DNA from 3 places in the Phycicoccus jejuensis genome. Region 2 is predicted to be linked to each of the others. Evidence: predicted binding sites of a transcription regulator. Region 2 holds the regulator's gene; each other region holds the start of a gene.
What was found. The regulator LexA, encoded in region 2, represses DNA repair genes until DNA is damaged. The targets are predictions, from matches to a motif close to TCGAACANNTGTTCGA.

Region 1: a site for LexA is predicted at 5,232-5,247, ahead of LG324_RS19650 (HNH endonuclease signature motif containing protein). Genes of this name have one in related genera too.
Region 3: a site for LexA is predicted at 4,043-4,058, ahead of LG324_RS09975 (alpha-ketoglutarate-dependent dioxygenase AlkB). Genes of this name have one in related genera too.

What each region holds. Positions count from the first base shown of each region.
Region 1 is NZ_CP085209.1:4,118,985-4,125,776, reverse strand. It holds gene LG324_RS19680 (ROK family protein) at 1-495, opposite strand, end outside; gene LG324_RS19675 (substrate-binding domain-containing protein) at 682-1,734, shown strand; gene LG324_RS19670 (ABC transporter permease) at 1,746-2,747, shown strand; gene LG324_RS19665 (ATP-binding cassette domain-containing protein) at 2,744-3,589, shown strand; gene LG324_RS19660 (sugar phosphate isomerase/epimerase family protein) at 3,586-4,464, shown strand; gene LG324_RS19655 (nucleoside/nucleotide kinase family protein) at 4,472-5,167, shown strand; gene LG324_RS19650 (HNH endonuclease signature motif containing protein) at 5,294-6,792, shown strand, end outside.
Region 2 is NZ_CP085209.1:3,053,356-3,060,147, forward strand. It holds gene LG324_RS14440 (hypothetical protein) at 57-224, shown strand; gene LG324_RS14445 (ABC transporter substrate-binding protein) at 235-963, opposite strand; gene LG324_RS14450 (GNAT family N-acetyltransferase) at 1,020-1,601, shown strand; gene LG324_RS14455 (hypothetical protein) at 1,819-1,998, opposite strand; gene LG324_RS14460 (LysM peptidoglycan-binding domain-containing protein) at 2,271-2,672, opposite strand; gene lexA (transcriptional repressor LexA) at 2,923-3,639, shown strand; gene LG324_RS14470 (succinylglutamate desuccinylase/aspartoacylase family protein) at 3,652-4,620, opposite strand; gene LG324_RS14475 (ATP-dependent zinc protease) at 4,620-5,096, opposite strand; gene LG324_RS14480 (RimK family alpha-L-glutamate ligase) at 5,120-6,319, shown strand; gene LG324_RS14485 (GNAT family N-acetyltransferase) at 6,329-6,792, opposite strand, start outside.
Region 3 is NZ_CP085209.1:2,114,327-2,121,118, reverse strand. It holds gene LG324_RS10000 (isoprenyl transferase) at 1-550, opposite strand, end outside; gene recO (DNA repair protein RecO) at 547-1,272, opposite strand; gene LG324_RS09990 (DNA-3-methyladenine glycosylase family protein) at 1,675-2,511, opposite strand; gene LG324_RS09985 (hypothetical protein) at 2,563-3,258, shown strand; gene LG324_RS09980 (SDR family NAD(P)-dependent oxidoreductase) at 3,280-3,960, opposite strand; gene LG324_RS09975 (alpha-ketoglutarate-dependent dioxygenase AlkB) at 4,079-4,705, shown strand; gene LG324_RS09970 (iron chaperone) at 4,721-5,065, opposite strand; gene LG324_RS09965 (VOC family protein) at 5,085-5,399, opposite strand; gene LG324_RS09960 (PfkB family carbohydrate kinase) at 5,448-6,326, opposite strand; gene leuA (2-isopropylmalate synthase) at 6,333-6,792, opposite strand, start outside.

The DNA of each region.
Region 1 (6,792 bases), 1.1 Mb from region 2:
CGGCCCGGGCAGGGCCAGGCCCACGCCGTGCACCTCGGCCCGGGTGACGCCCACGCGGCGCAGGGCGTCGTCGAGGTGGCCGAGGACCTCGGTGAGCCAGGGCTCGGGCCCGATCCCGACGGGGAGGTCGTGCCGCTGCTGGTGCAGGATGCGCCCGCCGAGGTCGGTGACGGCGACGCGGACCCCGGTGGCCCCCGCGTCGGCGAGCGCGAGGACGCCGCCCTCCTCGCGGAAGCGGAAGCGGGTCGGGGGGCGTCCCCTGGTCGTCGCGACGGGGGTCACCTCGGCGAGCAGGCCGGCGTCGACGAGGGCGTCGAGGCGCGCGGCGACGGTGGAGCGGGAGGTGCCGGTCAGCTCGACGAGCTCGGCCCGGGTCAGCTCGCCGTGCGCCCGGACGAGGGCGAGGACCTGGCCGGGGGAGCCGGGGGCGGCCGCGGGGCGCACCGGGCGACCGAGGAGGGCCACGGGGCCCGCGGGCTCGGTCGTCGTGGACATCGCTGCTCCTGCCGTCGCTCACGGGCCCGGTCCGGGGGACCGGCGACGAGGGGCCTCGTCGCGCCGTGGTTATTTCTACCAGAGTGCAGGATCTTTTTGCTTGACACAAGTCATAAATAGGTGATCAACTGTCAAAAGTCGCCGGACGCCCCCACGCCGGCCCGCTCAACGAAGAGAGGCTCCCCCATGGCCCGTGCACGCACCGCCGCCCGCCAGCTCGTCCTCGTCGCCACGGTCGGAGGCCTCGGTCTCGCGCTCACCGCGTGCGGCGGCTCCTCCACCGCCTCGGGCTCCGGCTCCGACGGCTCGTCCGCCGCCACCACCGGCAAGGTGGCCGCGGTCATCAAGGGCCTGGACAACCCGTTCTTCCAGACGATGGAGAAGGGCATCCAGGACCAGGCGAGCGCCGACGGCACCGACGTGACCATCCAGGCCGCCGCCGCCATCACCGACACCAGCGGCCAGGCCGACAAGCTGACCGGGCTCGCCGGCCAGGACTACAAGTGCTTCGTCGTCAACCCGATCTCCGGCACCAACCTCGTCCAGGGCATCGCGCAGATCGCGGCCAAGGACGTCCCGATCGTCAACATCGACAGCCCGGTCGAGGCGGACGCCGCCAAGGCCGCGGGCGCGAAGATCGCGACCTACATCGGCACCGACAACAACGCCGCCGGGCAGCTCGCCGGGAAGCAGATGGGCACCCTCCTGCCGGACGGCGGCGCGGTCGCCCTCGTCGGCGGGATCTCCGGTGACGTCACGAGCGGCGCGCGGCTCGACGGCTTCACCGCCGGCAAGCCGGCCAACGTCAGCATCGTCCAGACCGTCGCCGCCGACTGGGACCGCCAGACCGCGCTGACCAAGGCGACCGACATCATGCGCGCCAACCCCGACCTCAAGGGCTTCTTCGCCGCCAACGACGACATGGGCCTGGGCATCGCCCGCGCGATCGCCCACGCCGGCAAGACCGGGCAGATCAAGGTCATCAGCGTCGACGGCAACAAGGACGCGTTCGAGGCGATCAAGAGCGGCGGCATCGACGCCGTCGTCGCCCAGTTCCCCTACGTCGTCGGCAAGATGGGCCTCGAGGCCTGCGAGGCCGCGATGAAGGGCAAGACGCTGCCCGAGAAGGTCGACGCGCCGGTCCAGGTCGTCACCAAGGACACCGTCGACGCCGCGCTCTCGGCCGCCCCCAAGCCGGGCGAGGCGTACGACGACCCGTTCGCGGAGCTCCTCAAGTGACGGCCCCGACCGTGACCCCCGCCCCGTCGTCCACCGCCCCCTCGTCCGCCCCGCCGGCGGACGAGGCGGGCCCCCGCCCCCGCACCGGATGGCGCGACGTCGCGAACTGGGCCGACTGGGCCGCGCTCGTCGGGCTCGTCGTCCTCGTCGTCGTCTTCCAGGCGCTCAACCCGACCTTCCTCAGCGCGGGCAACATCCAGTCGATGCTCGTCGCGGCCGCGATCCTCGTCGTCCTCGCCGTGGGCCAGACCTTCGTCGTCGCGACGAGCGGCATCGACCTCTCGATCGCGTCGACGATGACCCTCGCGGCCGTCGTCCTCGGGATCGTCTTCACCTCCGGCGCCGGCCTGCTGCCCGCGGTCGTCGCGGCCGTCGTCGCCGGCGGCCTCGTCGGGCTCGCGAACGGCCTGCTCGTCGCCCGCGGAAAGATCACCGACTTCATCGTCACCCTCGGGTCGCTCTCCGCGGCCTCCGGGCTGGCCCTGGTCCTCTCCGACGGCAAGCCGGCGACGATCATCAGCGCGCCGCTGCTGCGCCTGTCGACCGGGTCGGTCGGGATCATCGGCTACTCGGTGGTCGTCGCGGCGGCGATCGCCGTCGTCGCGCACGTGGTCCTCTTCCACACGCGGTTCGGTACCCACGTGCTCGCGACCGGGGGCAACGCCGAGGCGGCCAACGCCACCGGCGTGCGCACCGCCCGGGTCAAGACGGCGGTCTACGTCATCGCCGGCCTGCTCGCCGGGGTCGGGGCCGTGCTCCTCGTGGCCCGCGTCGGCGCCGCCGAGCCCGCGGCCAACACCGCCTTCCTGCTCAACAGCGTCGCCGCGGTCGTCCTCGGCGGGGTCAGCCTCTTCGGCGGACGGGCCACGGTGCTCGGGCCGGTCATCGGCGCGCTCCTGCTCACGGCGCTCGTCAACGGCCTGACCCTGCTCGGGGTCTCGCAGTTCTACCAGCCCCTGTCCGTCGGCGTCGTCGTCGTCGCGGCGGCCTTCCTCACGAGGTTCCAGAAGTGACCAGCACCCAGACCGCGGGGACGCCCCTCGCCCATGACGTCCCCTCCGACGCGCTCCTCGACGTCCGCGACATCAGCCTCTCGTTCGGGCAGGTCCGCGCGCTGCGCGACGTGACGATGCACGCCCGCCGGGGCGAAGTCACCGCGATCGTCGGCGACAACGGCGCCGGCAAGAGCACGCTCATCCGCTGCATCAGCGGGATCCACCGCCCCGACGCCGGCACCATCCGGTTCGACGGCGCGGCCACCGGCTTCCGCTCGCCCGAGGACGCCCGCGAGGCCGGCATCGAGACCGTCCACCAGAACCTCGCGCTCGTCGAGGACCTCACGGTGTGGCAGAACCTCTACCTCAACCGCGAGCTGACCCGCGGGGTCGGGCCGTTCCGCGTCCTCGACCGGAAGGCGATGCGCGCCGGCGCGGCCGAGAAGGTCTCCGGCCTCGCGGTCAACGTCCCCGCGGTCGGCTCGCGGGTGCGGCGCCTCAGCGGTGGGCAGCGGCAGGCGGTGGCCATTTGCCGGGCCGCCGGGTTCGCCTCGAAGCTCATCATCATGGACGAGCCGACGGCCGCCCTCGGTGTCCAGGAGACCGCCAAGGTCGAGCGGCTCGTCGAGGACCTGCGCGGGCAGGGCCACGCGATCGTCCTCATCAGCCACAACTTCGCCCAGGTGCTGCGGCTCAGCGACGCCGTCTGGGTCATGCGGGCCGGGCGCTGCGTCGCCGGCCGCCGCACCGCGCAGACCGACGGCGACGAGATCGTCGGCCTCATCACCGGCGCCCGCCCGGGCGACCACGAGGCCGTGCCCGCCGGCGCGGCCTCCCCGACGGAAGGACCCACCCCGTGACCGCGAACCCCCTCGGCATCCACGCCCTCGTCTGGGTCGGTGACACCTCCCCGGAGTCCGTCGCCGCCGCCGTCGAGCGCACCGCCGCGACCGGCTTCGACCTCCTCGAGTTCTCGCTGCACGACTCGGTCAACCTCGACCGCGCCGCCACCCGGGCGGCCCTCGAGGCCCACGGGCTGCAGGCCGCCTGCTCGCGGGGGCTCGCGCCGGATGCCGACGTCTCGAGCGAGGACCCGGCCGTCGTCTCCCGCGGCGCCGAGCTGCTCCAGGAGTCGCTCGCGGTGACGGCCGACATCGGCGGCACCGTCCTGACCGGTGCGCTGTACAGCGCCTTCGGCAAGGCGGCCGCGCCGCTCACCGCGAAGGGCCGGGCCAACGTCGTCGCCGTCCTCAAGGGCCTCGCCGTCGACGCGGCCGCACGCGGCGTCACGCTCGGGCTCGAGGTGTGCAACCGTTACGAGACCAACGTCGTCAACACCGCACGCGACGCGGTACGCCTCGCCGACGACATCGGCGCGGACAACGTCGTGGTGCACCTGGACACGTACCACATGAACATCGAGGAGGACTCGATGAGCGACCCCGTGCGCGAGGTCGGCGACCGCCTCGGCTACGTCCACGTCGGCGAGAACCACCGCGGCTACCTCGGCTCCGGCCACCTCGACTTCGAGGGCTTCTTCGGGGCCCTCGCCGACATCGGGTACCGCGGCCCGGTGACCTTCGAGTCGTTCTCGTCGGCCGTGCTCGCCCCGGGGCTGAGCAACGACCTGGCCATCTGGCGCAACCTCTGGTCCGACGGCACCGACCTCGCGCGGGAGGCGCACGGCTTCCTCACGGCGGGCCTGGACCGGGCCCACGCCGCCGTCGCGCGATGATGGGCCGATGAGCGCCGGCCCCCGACCGTCCGACACCGCCCCCGAGGGTCTCGGCGAGCTCGCCGACCTCGCCGAGACCCTGGTCGGGTCGGCCGGTGACGGACGCGCGCTGCTCGGCGTCGCCGGCGTGCCGGGGGCGGGCAAGTCGACGCTCGCGGAGGCGCTCGTCGCCGAGCTCGCCCGACGGCACGGGGACGGCTGGGTGGCCCAGGTGCCGATGGACGGCTACCACCTCGCGGACGTGCAGCTCGAGCGGCTCGGCCTGCGCGACCGCAAGGGCGCCCCGGCCACGTTCGACGCGCTCGGCTACGCGGCGCTGCTGCGCCGCCTGCGGGAGGACCCCGAGCGCGACGTCTACGCGCCGGGGTTCGAGCGGGTGCTGGAGCAGCCGATCGCCGGCGCGGTCGTCGTGCGCGGCGGGACGCGGCTCGTCGTCACCGAGGGCAACTACCTGCTGCTGGAGGGGGACTGGCGCGAGGCGCGCGAGGCCCTCGACGCCGTCTGGTTCGTCGACGGGGACGACGCCGTCCGGCGCCGCCGGCTGCTGGCCCGGCACGTCGAGTTCGGCAAGACGCCGGAGGAGGCCGCGGCCTGGGTGGCGGCGGTGGACGACCGCAACGCCGAGCTCGTGCGCGAGCGGGCCGGGGCGGCCGACCGCGTCGTACTCGTCACCGACGGCGGCTGGGAGCTCGCGCGCGGCTGACCCTCGCTCGCGTCGCCCCATCTGTTGCCAGCAAAAACTTTGACCGACAGGCGAATTCGCCTTCTCGAACCCTTGTTCGAACGGCCCCGCGGCGGTAGGCTGGGACCACGAGGGGAGGGGGAGCCGATGCAGTCCCAGACCACGGCGCGACCGGGTCCGCGCGAGGTCGCCGAGGCGGCCCGCAGGGCGCGGCAGGTGGTGGGCGCGGTCCTCTCCCCGGCCGGCGCCCGCGGCTCGAGCGAGGAGTGGGCCGCCGCCCTCGGTGAGCTCCGGGCCCTGGCCGACGTCGTCGAGGCGGCCGAGGCCGAAGCGGTCGTGCGCCTGGCGGCCATCGAGCCGCTCGTCCTCGAGACCGGCGAGCTCGTCGAGACCCACCGTGCGCCCGGCCACGTCTCGCTCGACGCGCCGTCGATCGTCTCCGGGGTGCTGGGGATGACGGCCGTCCACGCCGAGCACTGGGTGCGCGACGCCGTCCGCCGCGCCGCCGACGGCCCTGACGGGACCGACACTGCGACCGGCCTCGGCGCGCTCCACCTCGCCATGGCGCAGGGGCGCCTGGACGGGTACCGCGCGGGCGTCGTCGCCCGCGAGCTCGAGGAGGTCCCGGCGCAGGTCGCCGCCACCGTGCTCGAGGCCGTCGACGCGTACCTCGGCGTCGAGGACGCGCCCCGCCTGCGCCGCCGGGTGCGGCGGGTTCTGGCCCGCATCTCGCCGGACCTGTTGCGGCAGAGGGCGGTCCGGGCCCGGGCGGCGTCGTCGCTGCGCCGCTGGGTCGACGAGCCGGGCACCGACACCTGGCTCGGCACCTTCCCCTCCGAGGAGGCCTGTCGGGCGTGGGCCGCCATCGACGCGCTCGCGCAGCGCCTCGTCGCCGACGGCACCTGCGAGGGCATCGACCGGGCACGGGCCCGGGCGCTCACCGACCTCGTGACGGGCAGCGCGACCATCGACCTCCGGGTCCACGTCGTGACCGTCGTCCCGGACGGCGACCCTGACGGCGAGGTTCGGCCGGCGGGGTCGGCGGTTGCCACGCGGCCGACCGACCTCGTGACCGTGCACGGCGCTGCGCCCGGCGAGCCCGTCCTCGTCGCCCGCGACTGGCTGGAGCGTGCCGTGGCCGCCACCTCCTCCCGCCCCGACCACCTCGGGCGGGTCGTCGTCGACCCCTCGAGCGGTGCCCTCGTCCCGGTCGACGATCCCGGCGCCGACGACTACCGGCCGGGGGCCGGGCTCGCCCGGCTCGTGCGGGCGCGGGACGGGCGCTGCCGCTTCCCGGGGTGCCACGTCGCCGCCCGGTTCTGCGACCTCGACCACGTCGTGCCCTGGCCCGTCGGGCCCACCACGGCACGCAACCTCGTGTGCCTGTGCCGGCGGCACCACCGCACCAAGCAGCGGCCGGGATGGTCGGTCGTCCTCCACCCGGACGCCACGACGACCTGGGTGGACCCGACCGGTCGGCGCCGGACCACGCATCCGCTGGACCACCGGCCGGTCGTCCTGCCCGACACCGGGTCCGACGCCCACCTGCCGGCGCGCCCGGCCGGTGCGGCGCCGAGCGACGCACCCCACTCCGTGCTCGAGCACCTGCTCGAGCACGGCGGGCCGCCGCAGCCCTCGCGGGGCTG
Region 2 (6,792 bases):
ATGTCAGGGAGAAGTCGGGGGCAACGCGTCTGGGAGGACACGTGATGGGTTACACCATGGAAGGCCCTCTGGGCCGCTACACCGAGGGCGCGACCTCGCGTCGCGAGCCGGGCCACGGCCCGGCCTCGCCGCTGCTCGACCTCCTCCTCGTCGGCGTCGCGGCGCTCGGGCGTCGCACCCAGGCCGCGCACGACGACGAGGACCATCGGCTGCGCCGGCACTGACCCCCGGAGCTCACCCGCGCGGGTGCAGGAGGCCCGCCAGCTCCTCGACGCCGTCGACGAGCCGCGGCCCCGGCCGCGCCCACAGCCCGTCCGCGTCGACCGCGTGGACGACGACGCCGTCGGGCAGCACCCGGGCGGCGACGAGCACGTCGGCCTGGCGCTGCGCCCCCTCGCGGTCGTAGCCGCACGGCGCGACGACGACGACCTCCGGCCTGGATGCGGCGAGGTCCTCCCACCCGATGGCGACCGACCGCTCCCCCGCCGCCCCGAGGACGCACTCGCCGCCGGCCAGCTGCACCATCTCGGGGATCCAGTGCCCCGGCGCGAACGGCGGGTCGGTCCACTCGAGCACCGCGACGCGCGGCCGCCGGCGCCCCGCGACGTGAGTACGCACGGCGTCGAGGCGCTGCCGCAGGCTCGCAACGAGGGCCGCTGCCTCCGTCTCGCGGCCGACGGCCGCCCCCACCGCGCCGACGGAGGCGAGGACCTCCTCGAGCGTGTGCGGGTCGACGGTGAGGACCGCGGCGCGGCAGCCGAGGTGGCGCAGCGCGGCGTCGACGGTCGAGACGTCGATCTCGCCCGGGGCCAGGCCCTCGGGCAGCGCGGAGGTGGAGACCACCCGGCGCGTGCGCGCCTCCGGCGGGAAGTCGCACTCGAAGGTCACGCCGACGACGTCGTCCCCCGCCCCGAGGGCGAAGAGGATCTCGGTGGCCGAGGGGATGAGGCTGACGATGCGCACGCCCCGACCCTACGGAGGTGGTGGCGCGGTGTCGGTGCGCGGTGCTTGGCTGCGGCATGACCACCTGGGAGACCCACCCCGTCACGCCCGACCGCTTCGAGGACTTCGCGGACGTCGTCAACCCCAACCGGCGTGCGACGCACTGCTGGTGCCTCTCGCACCGGCTCCGGCAGCGCGAGATCGACGAGCTCGGCGACGGCAGCCGCGAGCAGGCCGCCCGACGCCTCTGCGAGCGTGCGGTGCCGCCGGGGGTCGTCACCTACCGCGACAGCGTCCCGGTCGGGTGGTGCAACATCGGAGCGCGCAGCGACATCCCGCGGCTCGTGCACTCGACGAGGATCCACCCGGTCGACGACGTCCCGGTGTGGAGCATCGTCTGCGTCGTCGTCCGCGGCGGCCACCGGCGCCAGGGGGTGACGGCGCACCTCATCGAGGGCGCCGTGGCCTGGGCGGCCGAGCAGGGGGCGCCGGCGGTCGAGGCCCACCCGGTCGACCCCGGCGAGCGGCGGCTGGACCTGACGATGGCGTTCGTCGGGACCCGGGCGATGTTCGAGCGGGCCGGCTTCGAGGAGGTCGGTGTCACCGACGCCACCGCGAGCGGGATGCCGCGCCTGGTCATGCGGCGGACCCTGGCCTGACCCTCGGCCCGTCAGCGCCGGGGACGGCCGATCCCCCCACCCGGACCCGGTCGGGGGTCGGAGTGGGGGGACCTGCGGTGCCCCGGCGACGTGAGGGCCGCGGCCTCCCTGCAGACGACAGCCAGCGCCGCCCGCTCCGTCGTCGCGTCGGTGGAGAGCCAGCGACGACGAGGGGGTGCGACCCGGGGACCCTCTGTGTATCCCCGGGCCGCACGTCTCATTCCCCGGGGCTCTGGCTGTGGTGCACGAGTGCCGCCGTGTAGGCACCGTGCCAGCCGCCCGAGGTGGCGGACCCGCGCGCTCCGCAGCCGCACGACCAGAGCCACCGGCCCTGGCCGCCGCACTGGACGACCGGGTGGTGGGTGGGGCGGTAGGAGCCGCGACGACGTGTCCGCATGCCTTGAAGTCTGTTCGTGCACAAGGGGGTCGCGCAGCGTCGGAGCGTGCCCGCGGGCCGATGGGACCCGGAGGTCCGACAGGTCGGGGGATGCCCCCTCCCCCGTTCGGCCGAGCGTGGCGCGCTTGACAGGGGTGCGCGGCCGGCACCGGCCGGACACAGCACGGAGGGCGCCGTCTCCTCTGCACGGGAGACGACGCCCTCCGGCGTCCGAGTCGGGTCGAGGGACTCGGGGATCGTGGCGCGCCGGACCGGGCGCCCCCGGCGGCGGCTCAGCCCGCAGGGACGACCAGCTGCTGACCGGCGCGGATCTGCGCGGTGCTCAGCCCGTTGGCGAGCTGGATGGCGACGATGCCGTCGCTGATGGACATCGAGGGCAGCTCACGGGACGCGATCTCGGACAGCGTCTGGCCGGGCGACACCGAGACGGTGTGGGCCGGCTCGACGGCGCCCGCGCCCCCGAGGCCGCGCAGGCCGAGGGCTGCCGCCAGCGCGAGGGTGGCGAGCACGAGCAGCACGAGGCGGCCGCGGCGGGTGATCCGCAGCGCCGGCTGTGCGGCGCGGGCCGCACGCCCTCCGGTGGCGCCGCCCTCGAGAACGACGAGCCGCGGGCGGCGCGCCGGCACGGGGCGGGTGTGGCCGAGGTCGGTGGGGTCCCAGGCGATCGCGCTCATCATGTCCTCCATCCCGGCGGCCGGGGCCACCGTCGAACCGGTGTTCGATAGAACGTCTGTACGAGTTATAGCACGCACGTTCGAGGCGGACAAGACACGCGTCGAACACATGTTTGAGTTCGAGGCCCGTCGCTCGTAGGATGTCCGCATGCAGATCAGACTGCATGTCACCACCGACAGACCGTCTGACCTGCGAAAACACCGGTCAGGCCCCCCGTCGGCACGGGGCGGCCGCAGCGAAGGGGTCGAGATGGCACGTCCGAGGAACGCCGACATCCACGAGATGCCCGACCGCGGCGACGGCGGGGACCTCACCCACCGCCAGCGCAAGATCCTCGAGGTCATCCGCAACGCCGTCGACCGGCACGGCTACCCGCCGAGCATGCGCGAGATCGGCGAGGCCGTCGGGCTCACCTCCCCCAGCTCGGTCGCCCACCAGCTCTCGGCGCTCGAGCGCAAGGGCTTCCTGCGCCGCGACCCCAACCGGCCGCGCGCCATCGAGGTCGTCTCCCCCGACCGTCAGGGCTCCGGCTACCGCCGCCCCGAGGCCGACGAGGTCGTCGACGTCACCGGCGAGGGCGACGAGCGCCCCGAGGCCTCCTACGTCCCGGTCCTCGGCCGGATCGCCGCCGGCGTCCCGATCACCGCCGAGGAGGTCGTCGAGGACGTCTTCCCGTTGCCCAAGCAGATCGTCGGCGAGGGCAGCCTCTTCCTGCTCAAGGTCGTCGGCGACTCGATGGTCGACGCGGCCATCTGCGACGGCGACTGGGTCGTCGTGCGCCAGCAGCCGACCGCCGAGAACGGCGACATCGTCGCGGCGATGCTCGACAACGAGGCGACGGTCAAGACCTTCAAGCGGCGCGACGGCAAGGTCTGGCTCATGCCGCACAACCCGGCCTTCGAGCCGATCGACGGCGACCACGCGACGATCCTCGGCAAGGTCACCGCGGTCCTGCGCCGCGTCTGAGGCCGGCCGGCGTCAGTCCTCGACCTCGGCGATGTGGACGACCGCGTCGCCGGAGTTGACCAGCGGCGCCTCGGTGCGCCCGACGACGACGCCGGAGCGGTCGGCGTGCACCAGCCGCACCCGCTTGCCGAGCGAGTCGAAGAGGCCACCGAGGCGCGCCCCGCGCTCGACGCGCTCCCCCAGCGCGACCTCGAGGTGGAGCATGCCGGTGCCGCGCGCCCGGACCCATCCGCTGCGGAACGAGACCGCCGACGGCGCCGGCGGGTCCTCGGCGACCGGCTCGGTCATCCCGAGCGCGGCGAGCACGCGGCGCACGCCGAGCACGCCGGCGTCGACGGCCCAGCGGTCCATCCGCCACGCCTCGCCCGCCTCGTAGAGCAGGACGGTCGCGCCCCGCTCGCGGGCGGCGTACCGGAGCGAGCCGTCGCGCAGCTTCGCGTTGAGCATGACGGGGGCCGCGAAGGCCTCGGCGAGCGCGCGGGTGCGCGGGTCCTCGAGGTCGGCGCGGACCTGCGGCAGGTTGGTGCGCCGGTCCGAGCCGGTGTGCAGGTCGATGCCGACCTCGCACTTGTCGACGACCTCGGTCATGAACAGGTGCGCGATGCGCCCGGCGAGCGAGCCGCGCGGCGACCCCGGGAAGGAGCGGTTGAGGTCGCGGCGGTCGGGCAGGTATCGCTGCCCGGCCGAGAAGCCGAGGACGTTGACGATGGGGACGGCGATCAAGGTGCCGCAGAACGTCTTCGGGTCGAGGCCGGCGACGACCTGACGCACCACCTCGACCCCGACCGCCTCGTCGCCGTGGATGGCGGCGTCGACCCAGACGGTCGGTCCCTCCTCGCGCCCGTGGACGACCCGGACGGGCAGCTCGACGTCGGCGCCGGTGACCAGACGGGTGATCGGCAGCGACACCGACTGCGTGCGCCCGGCGCGCACGCGCACGTGGCCGATCTCGAAGGAGGGCCGAAGGGGGCGCCGGGCCATCAGGCCCTCCCCCGGTTGCGCCGGCGCATCGCGAGCGGCGGACGGCCGCCGAGGTAGGAGCGGCCGGGGTCGACGGCGAAGCCCTGGCGCAGCGCCTCGCGCCCGACGAGCATCCGGAAGCCCATCTCGTCGCGGCGCGCGAGGGTCATCTCGGCGGCGACCGTGCGGCCCATGAGGACGAGGTCCATCGCGACGACGAGCCGCTCCTCGGCGTGGCCCGAGGACGAGCGGACCTCGCGCACGTCGAGCACGGGGCACTCGCACTGGACGGCGTCGGCCTCCGAGCGCTGCCACGGCTGGATGCGGAAGCGGGCCCACCGCTCGCCGTCGCGCTCGAGGTCCTCGAGGTCGAAGGCGTGGATCGACGAGGACCGCGCGCCGGTGTCGAGCTTGGCCTTGACCCACGGCACACCGACCGCCGGGAGGCCGACCCACTCGCGCCAGCCCGCGAGGGTGTAGGAATGGCTGTCCGTCATCCGTCCTCTCCCGTCGGGAAACCATGAAGCTCGCGATCCTCTCCCGCGCGCCTCGCTCGTACAGTACGCAGCGCCTGCGCACCGCCGCCCAGGACCGTGGCCACCAGGTCAAGGTCCTCAACACCCTCCGCTTCGGCATCGACCTGTCCGGAGATGAGCCGGACCTCCAGTTCCGCGGCAAGCGGCTCTCGACGTACGACGCGATCCTGCCGCGGATCGGCAACTCCATCACCTACTTCGGCACCGCCGTCGTGCGGCAGTTCGAGCAGATGGACGTCTACACGCCCAACACCTCGTGGGGCATCGCGAACTCGCGGGACAAGCTGCGCGCCACCCAGATCCTGTCGCGGCACAACATCGGGATGCCGCCCACGACCTTCGTCCGCGACCGCGCCGACGTCATCCCCGCCATCGAGCGGGTCGGCGGTGCGCCGGTCGTCATCAAGCTGCTCGAGGGCACCCAGGGCATCGGGGTCATCCTCGCGCCGGAGATGAAGACCGCCGAGGCCATCATCGAGACGCTGCAGTCGACGAAGCAGAACGTCCTCATCCAGCGGTTCGTCAAGGAGAGCAAGGGCCGCGACATCCGCGCGCTCGTGGTCGGCGACCGCGTCGTCGCCGCGATGCGCCGGGTGGCCAAGGGCGACGAGTTCCGGTCCAACGTGCACCGCGGCGGGTCGGTCGAGCCGGTCGAGCTCGACCCCGACTTCGAGCGCGCCGCCGTCCGCTCCGCGCAGATCATGGGCCTGCGGGTCGCCGGTGTCGACATGCTCGAGAGCGACGAGGGGCCGCAGGTCATGGAGGTCAACTCCTCCCCCGGCCTCGAGGGGATCGAGACCGCGACCAAGCTCGACGTCGCGGGCGCGATCATCGACCACATCGACAACCAGGTCGCCTTCCCCGAGATCGACGTGCGCCAGCGCCTCACCGTCTCGACGGGCTACGGCGTCGCCGAGATCGCGGTGCACGAGGCGTCCGACCTCGTCGGGAAGTCGTTGGGCGACAGTGGTCTTCGCGAGCGTGACATCACGGCACTGACGCTGCACCGCGGGACGATGGTCATCCCCAACCCCAACAGCCACCACGTGCTCGAGGCCGGCGACCGGATGCTCTGCTTCGGCAAGCTCGAGGAGATGCGCTCGATGATCCCGAGCCGCCGCCGGCGCACGCGCAAGGTCAAGCGCCTGCCGAAGGAGCCGATCCACGACGCGCGCCCCGAGTGAGGCGAGGCGTCAGCGCCCGTCGGGGTGCGGGCGCTGCCAGAACGCGGTGTCGACGCGGCGGCCGAGCTTGTAGCCGACCTCGCGCAGCGTGCCGACGTGCTCGAACCCGTGGGCCCGGTGCAGCGCCTCGCTCGCCGGGTTGGGCTGCGCGATGACGGCGACGCAGGTGTGCACGCCGTCGGCGTCGACCCGACGCAGCAGCTCGGCGTAGAGCCGGCGGCCGAGGCCCTGCCCCCGGGCGGCCTCGGCGAGGTAGACCGACACCTCGCGGGTGCCGTCGTACGCGGCGCGCGGCCGGTAGGTGCCCGAGAACGCGTAGCCGAGCACGTCGCCGTCGGGCGCGACGGCGACGAGCACGTGGTCGCCGGGGCGCGTGGACGCGACGCGGTGGGCGTAGTGGTCGTCGGGGCGCGGCTCGAGGTCGAACGTCGCGACGGTGTTCCGGACGGCGTCGTTGTAGATGACGGCCATTC
Region 3 (6,792 bases), 940 kb from region 2:
CGTCGACGCTGCGCGGCTTGAGCCGGCCCGCGGCGACGTCCTGCGCGAGGCGCTGCACGGCGTCCCCGATCTCGGCGCGGCCGCCGTAGTTGACGCAGAAGTACAGCGTCAGGCCGGTGTTGTGCCGCGTCATCTCCTGGGCCGTCTCGAGCTCCTTGATGACCGAGCCCCACAGGCGTGGCCGCCGGCCGACCCAGCGCATCCGCACGCCCCACGCGTGCAGCTGGTCGCGGCGGCGACGGATGACGTCGCGGTTGAAGCCCATGAGGAAGCGGACCTCGTCCGGGCTGCGCTTCCAGTTCTCGGTGCTGAAGGCGTACGCCGACAGGTGCGTGACGCCGACCTCGATGGCGCCCGCGACGACGTCGAGGAGCGCGGCCTCGCCGGCCTCGTGGCCCTTGGTACGGGCGAGCCCGCGCTGGTTGGCCCAGCGACCGTTGCCGTCCATGACGACGGCGACGTGGCGCGGCATCCGCGACGCCTCGATGACCGGGGCCTGCGCGCCGCTGGGGTGCGGGAAGGGGCGCTCGTAGGGGGTGGGGCCGCTCACCGCTCCACCATACGGAGGCTGCGGATACCGCGTTCGAGGTGCCACTGGAGGAAGGCCGCGGTGAGGCCGCTGCCCTCGCGGCGCTGCCGGGGGTCGGCGTCGTCGGCGAGCGCCCAGTCCCCGGCGAGGAGCGCGGCGAGCAGACGCAGGGTGTCGGGGTGCGGGGCGGTCGAGCCGGGCGCGCGGCACACCGGGCAGACCGCGCCGCCGGCCGCGACGTGGAAGGCGCGGTGCGGGCCGGGCGCGCCGCACTTGGCGCAGTCGTGGAAGCTCGGGGCGTACCCGCCGATGGCCATCGCCCGCAGGAGGTAGGCGTCGAGGACGAGGCCGGGGTCGTGCTCGCGGTGGGCCAGGCTGCGCAGCGCGCCGGCGAGCAGGAGGTACTGCTGGAGGGCGGGCTCGCGCTCCTCGGTCAGCCGGTCGCAGGTCTCGAGCACCGCCGTGGCCGCCGTCCACGCGGGGTAGTCGCGGGCGATCGCCTCGCCCCACGGGTCCATCGTCTCGACCTGGGTGACGGTGTCGAGGGTGCGGCCCTCGTAGCACTGGAGGTCGATGTGCATCCCCGGCTCGAGACGCGCCCCGAACCGGGAGCGGGTGCGGCGCACGCCCTTGCCGACGACCCGGAGCTTGCCGAGGCGCCGGGACAGGACGGTGACGATGCGGTCGGCCTCACCCAGCTTGTGGGTGCGCAGGACGATCGCCTCGTCGCGGTAGAGGGGCACCGCACCATCATCCGCCCCCGCACCGACATCCCCGGCGCCGCCCCGCCGACGACCCCGCCCCGGACATCCCCGCACGTGCGGGGTTGTCGCTGTCCGGCGCCCTCCCAGCGCACGCCAAGCCCGCACGTGCGGGGTTGCCGCTGTCCGACCCCCTCCCGGCGCACGACAAGCCCGCACGTGCGGGGTTATCGCGGTCCGAGCCCCACCCCAGCGCACGTAAAGCCCGCACGTGCGGGGGTTATCGCTGTCCGGCGCCCTCCCAGCGCACGTAAAGCCCGCACGTGCGGGGTCGTCACGACCCGTTGACGACCTGCACGCGACCGTGGCGCGGGACATGGGGTGATCACCCCCGCTCTGGCGCCATGAGGGACGCCACCATCCGCGCCCCGGCGTCCGCCGGTGTCAGCGGGGGTCGAGGGCGTGATGGGTCCACAGGTGCACGACGGCGAGGCTGCGGTGCGGCGCCCAGGCCTCGGCCAGCCGGGCCGCCTCACGCGCCGGTACGCCGCCGAGCGCCTTGCGCAGGACGAGGTCTCCGGGCAGGAAGACGTCGGGGTCGCGCAGGCAGCGCATCATCACGAGGTCAGCGGTCCACGGGCCGACCCCCGGCAGCGCGAGGAGCTCGGCCCGCCGCGCGGTCCGCAGCGCCGGGTCGGGCTCGGCCTCGAGCGACAGCCCCCCGGCCACCGCGGCGCCGAGGGCCACGAGCGTGCGGGCGCGGGCGCCGGTGACGCCCACCGCTCGTTGCAGCTCGTCGGGGTCGGCGGCCGCGAGCGCCACCGGCTCGACGGGCAGCAGCGCCGCCAGCCGGGTCGCGAACACCCGGCCGGCCGCGAGCGACACGTGCTGCCCGAGGACGACGTTGACCGCGGCGGCGAACGGGTCCGGCGCACCGGGCACTCGCACGTGCGGCCGCGCTCGCACCAGCACCCCCAGGACGGGGTCGTCGGCGAGCGCCGCCACCCCCGGCGCCGGGTCGAGGTCGAGCCCGAGCCACCGCCGCCCCGCCATTAGGGCGCCCGCCGCCCCCGGTCCCCCCGAGCGCAGCACCGGCGCACCGGACCCCGGCAGCACGACCTCGAGCCACCCGTCCCCGACCGACCGCCGGTGGATGCTCCCGCCGGGCTCCACCGTCGTCGTCTCGACGCCGTCGACGGCATGCGCGACGAGCCAGGCCCGCAGCGCCGGCACGTCGACCGGCGCGGACACGACCTCCTCGGTCAGGGGCGGGACGGGCACGCGCCCATCCAACCCCACCCCGGCGACACCGCTGCGCCCTACGCTGCCGGGATGACGCAGCAGCCGTTCTTCGACCCGTGGCCGGAGCCGGAGGAGCTCGAGCCCGACCAGCCCGAGTACGACATCCCGTGGATGCCGCCGCGGCACGTCGTGGGGGTGACCGTCCCCCTCGACGTCGCGATCTTCACCGGCCCCGACGTCGTCGTCCGGGCGACCCGGGCGCGTGCGTTCTCGCGCGGTCTCGAGATCGAGGTCGAGGCGTGGGTCCGGCCCGGCGCCACCCGACCGGTCGACGACGTCGCGCACGTCTGGGAGCAGCAGGAGCCGCGCTTCGGCGTCCGGCTCGCCGACGGGACGCGCCTCGGACACCGCCCCCCGCACGGCCCTCCGGACGAGGACGCCGGCCCCTCGACCCTCGCGCAGACCAGCGGCCAGGGCGACGCGTTGCGCTCGAGCCGCTGGTGGTGGCTCCACCCGTTCCCCGACGGCGACGCGCTCGAGCTCGTCGTGCGCTGGGACCACCTCGGCGTGCCCGAGAGCGCGGCCTCCCTCCCCCTGGCACCGCTGCGCGAGGCCGCCACGGGCGAGCACGTCCTCTGGGACCCGCCTCCGCCGCCCGGCGAGGACGGGGTCGGCTGGTTCGCCTACGCGCCGATGTCGGGCGCCACGTACGGCTCCTCGCTGGCGATCACGTGGGACGACGACGAGGGCGAGGACGCCGGGGAGAGCTCGGACGAGGAGGAGTAGGCCCGCCCACCACGACCGGGCTCAGGCGAAGTCGCCGGATGCCACCTCGGCCGTGCGCTGCTCGATCGCGTCGAGCACGACCTGCGCAACCTGCTGGGGCTCGAGCCCCTGCGGCAGCGACGGCGCCGTCCCGGCCAGCGGGCGCGTCGCGAGCCCGGTCTCGGTGTGCGGGGGCCTCAGGTCGATGACCTGCACCCCGCTGCGGCGGGCCTCGCGGGCCAGCGCGCGGTCGGCGGCGGTCAGGGCCGCCTTGGCCGCGGCGTAGGCGACCATCCCGGGCAGCGGTGCCTCGGCGACGACGGCGCTGAGGTTCGCGAGGTAGCCCTTGGTCTCCCCCAGGGCGGGCAGCACCCGGCGCGCGAGGAAGAGCGGGCCGATGACGTCGGTGAGGAAGAGCTCCTCGATGACGGCGTCGTCGGTGTCGACGAGCGTCCCGAAGGCGACGACGCCCGCCGCGTTGACGACCCCGTCGAGCCGTCCGTGCTCCTGGCGGCAGTGCGCGACGAGCCGGTCCCCCAGCGCGGCGTCCCCGATCTCGCCGACCACCTGGGTCGCCCCCGGGACGGCCTCGCCCAGCCGACCCGCGTCCCGTCCGACCGCGACGACGGTGGACCCCCGCTCCTGCAGCCCCCGCGCGACCAGCCCGCCGAGCACCCCCGAGGCACCGACGACCGCCACGACCTGTGCGTTCTCCTCGCTCATGGCGCCACTCTCGCAGCGGGCGCCGCGTGCCCGCGGGCACGGACCCGTCGCCTCCGGCGCGCGTCGAACGTGGGGCGAGATCGTGGACACGTGTTCGATTCCGGGCTACGCTCACCACATGGCAGTGCTCCAGGGCTCGCTCCTCGACCTCGCCGACGGCATCGAGGTCCGGCCGCTCGGCGACTCGGTGCGACGCACGGTGCTCGACCACAGCGCGTGGGTCGACGAGCGCACCGGATGGGTCGGTGGCGCCGACGAGCTCTACGAGGCGCTGCGCCGTGACGTCCCGTGGTTCGCCGAGCGGCGGCAGATGTACGACTCGGTCGTCGACACCCCGCGCCTGCTGTCCTTCTACGGGGAGGGCGACCCGCTCCCCCACCTCGCGCTCGAGGAGGCCCGCGACGCCCTCTCGGCGCACTACGCCGCCGAGCTCGGGGAGCCGTTCGTCACCGCCGGCCTGTGCCTCTACCGTGACGGGCACGACTCGGTCGCGTGGCACGGCGACCGCATCGGGCGCAGCCGCAACCAGGACACGATGGTGGCGATCCTGTCCGTCGGCGCCCCGCGCGACCTCCTGCTCCGCCCGCGCGAGGGCGGCGCCTCCCGCCGGTTCGCCGCCGGGCACGGCGACCTCCTCGTGATGGGCGGCTCCTGCCAGCGCACCTGGGACCACGCCGTCCCGAAGACCGCGCGCCCCGTCGGTCCGCGCATCAGCATCCAGTTCCGGGTGCGGGGAGTGCGCTGACGCGCGAGGACCCGTTCAGCCGCGGATGCTCGCGACGCGGAACTCGACGACCCTCCGGACGAGCCCGAGCGGCAGCGGCCGGTCCAACGGCAGCTGCACCGAGCCCTTGCCCTGCCGGTAGGCGGCGAACTCCTCCGCGAAGGCCTCGTGCCCGTTCGGGGTCGCGTAGAAGCCGACGTGCCGCTCGAACCCGGCGAAGTAGACCAACGGCTTCTTGTCCAGCTTGTACGCGGGCATCCCGTAGGCCATCGACTCGACCGCGTCGGGCGCCACCTCGCGGACGACCCGGCGCATCGCGTCGAGCCGCTCGCGCACCTCGCCCTCGAAGCCGGCCAGGTACTCGTCGACGGTGTCGGCCATGGGGGCTCCTCGGGGGCGGTCAGTCGGTGAGGACGACGCGGTTGCCGTCGGGGTCGGCGAGCCGCAGGATGCGCACGCTGCTCGCCTGCTCGACGCCCTCGTGGGCGACGCCGGCCGCGGTCAACCGCGCGGCGACGGCGTCGAGGTCGGAGACGGTGACGGTGCAGCCGGAGCGACCCGCCGCGTCGGGCTCGCGCCAGACCTGCAGGCCCGCACCGGGGCCGAGGCGCCACTCGAGCAGGCCGTCCATCGGGCGCTCGTCGGGCCCCCGCCCGAGCAGCGCCGTGTACCAGCGCTCGGCGGCGTCGAGGTCGGAGACGCGGAGGTTGGGCATCACGAGGGTTGCTTCCATGTCAGAGCAGACCCGTCCCGGGGCAGGAACTCATCGCTGCCGCGCCCAGCCGAGGGCGCCCGGGTGGGCCACCGAGCGCGAGGCGACCTCCACCGCGCGGGCCAGGGCTGCGGGCAGGTCGCCGGCTCCCCCACGGCCGAGCTCGGCGAGGAGCGCTCCGTGCAGGACGTCACCGGCCCCGAGGGTGTCGACGACGTCGACGACCGGCACGGGCACCTCGCCGTGCAGACCGCCCGCCCAGCGCCAGCGCACCGGCCCGGCGCCGTCGGACACCGCCGCCCACGACGGCCCCGCCGTCAGGACGGCCTGGAGCGCCCCGGCCGACCCCGGGTCGCCCGGCACCGTGAACGCGGACGACAGCACGGCGAGGTCGGTCTCGGCCAGCAGCTCCTCGAGCCCCGGCTTCCACGAGCCCCCGTCCAGGAGCACCGGCACGCCCCGCCGCCGGGCCGCCCGCGCGACCGCCACGGCGACCGGCAGGTGGTGCCCGTCGACGAGCACCGCCGCCACCCCGTCGAGCAGGGCGTCGAGCGCCGAGTCCGACGGCGCCCCGAGATCCCCCACCCCGACGGCGTTGCGCGACACCACGGCCCGCTCCCCGGTCGCCTGCGTCACCAGCACGGTCGACAGGGGCGGCTCGAAGGCCGGGGGCGCGAGGTCGGTCACCGCGACACCCCCGGAGGCGAGCTCGCGCAGCACCACCGCCGACAGCGGCCCGCTGCCCACCGCCCCGACGAACCGGGTCGGCACACCGAGCGCGGCGGCGGTCAGGGCCGCGTTGCACGCCGGGCCGCCCGCGGTCACGTCGGCCGCGAGCGCCACGACCTTCTCGTCCGGGCCCGGCACGGCCTCGACGACCTGGACGACGTCGACCGTCGCCAGCCCGCACGCGAGGACCGTGCCGGACACCGGCGCTCAGCCCTCGGCGGGAGCGCGCTCGGCGCGGTTGACCGCGGAGAGGATGGCCCGCAGCGACGCCTTGACGATCGACTCGTGGAGCCCGACGCCCCAGAGGACGCGGTCGCCGACGGCGCACTCGACGTAGGCGGCCGCGCGGGCGTCGCCACCGGCCGACAGCGCGTGCTCGTGGTAGTCGAGGACGCGGACGTCGACGTCGAGGGTCGCGAGCGCCGCGGTGAAGGCGTCGATGGGTCCGTTGCCGCGGCCGTGGACCGGGGTGTCGACCCCGTCGACCCGGATGACGGCGTCGATGACGTCGGTGCCGTCGTCGGAGCCGGCGATCGTCGAGCGGACCGGGCTGAACCGTCCCCACCGGTGGTCGGGCGACTCGGCGTGCAGGTACTCGTCGGCGAACATCGCCCAGATCTCGGCGCCCGAGAGCTCGCCGCCCTCGGTGTCGGTGCGGCGCTGGACG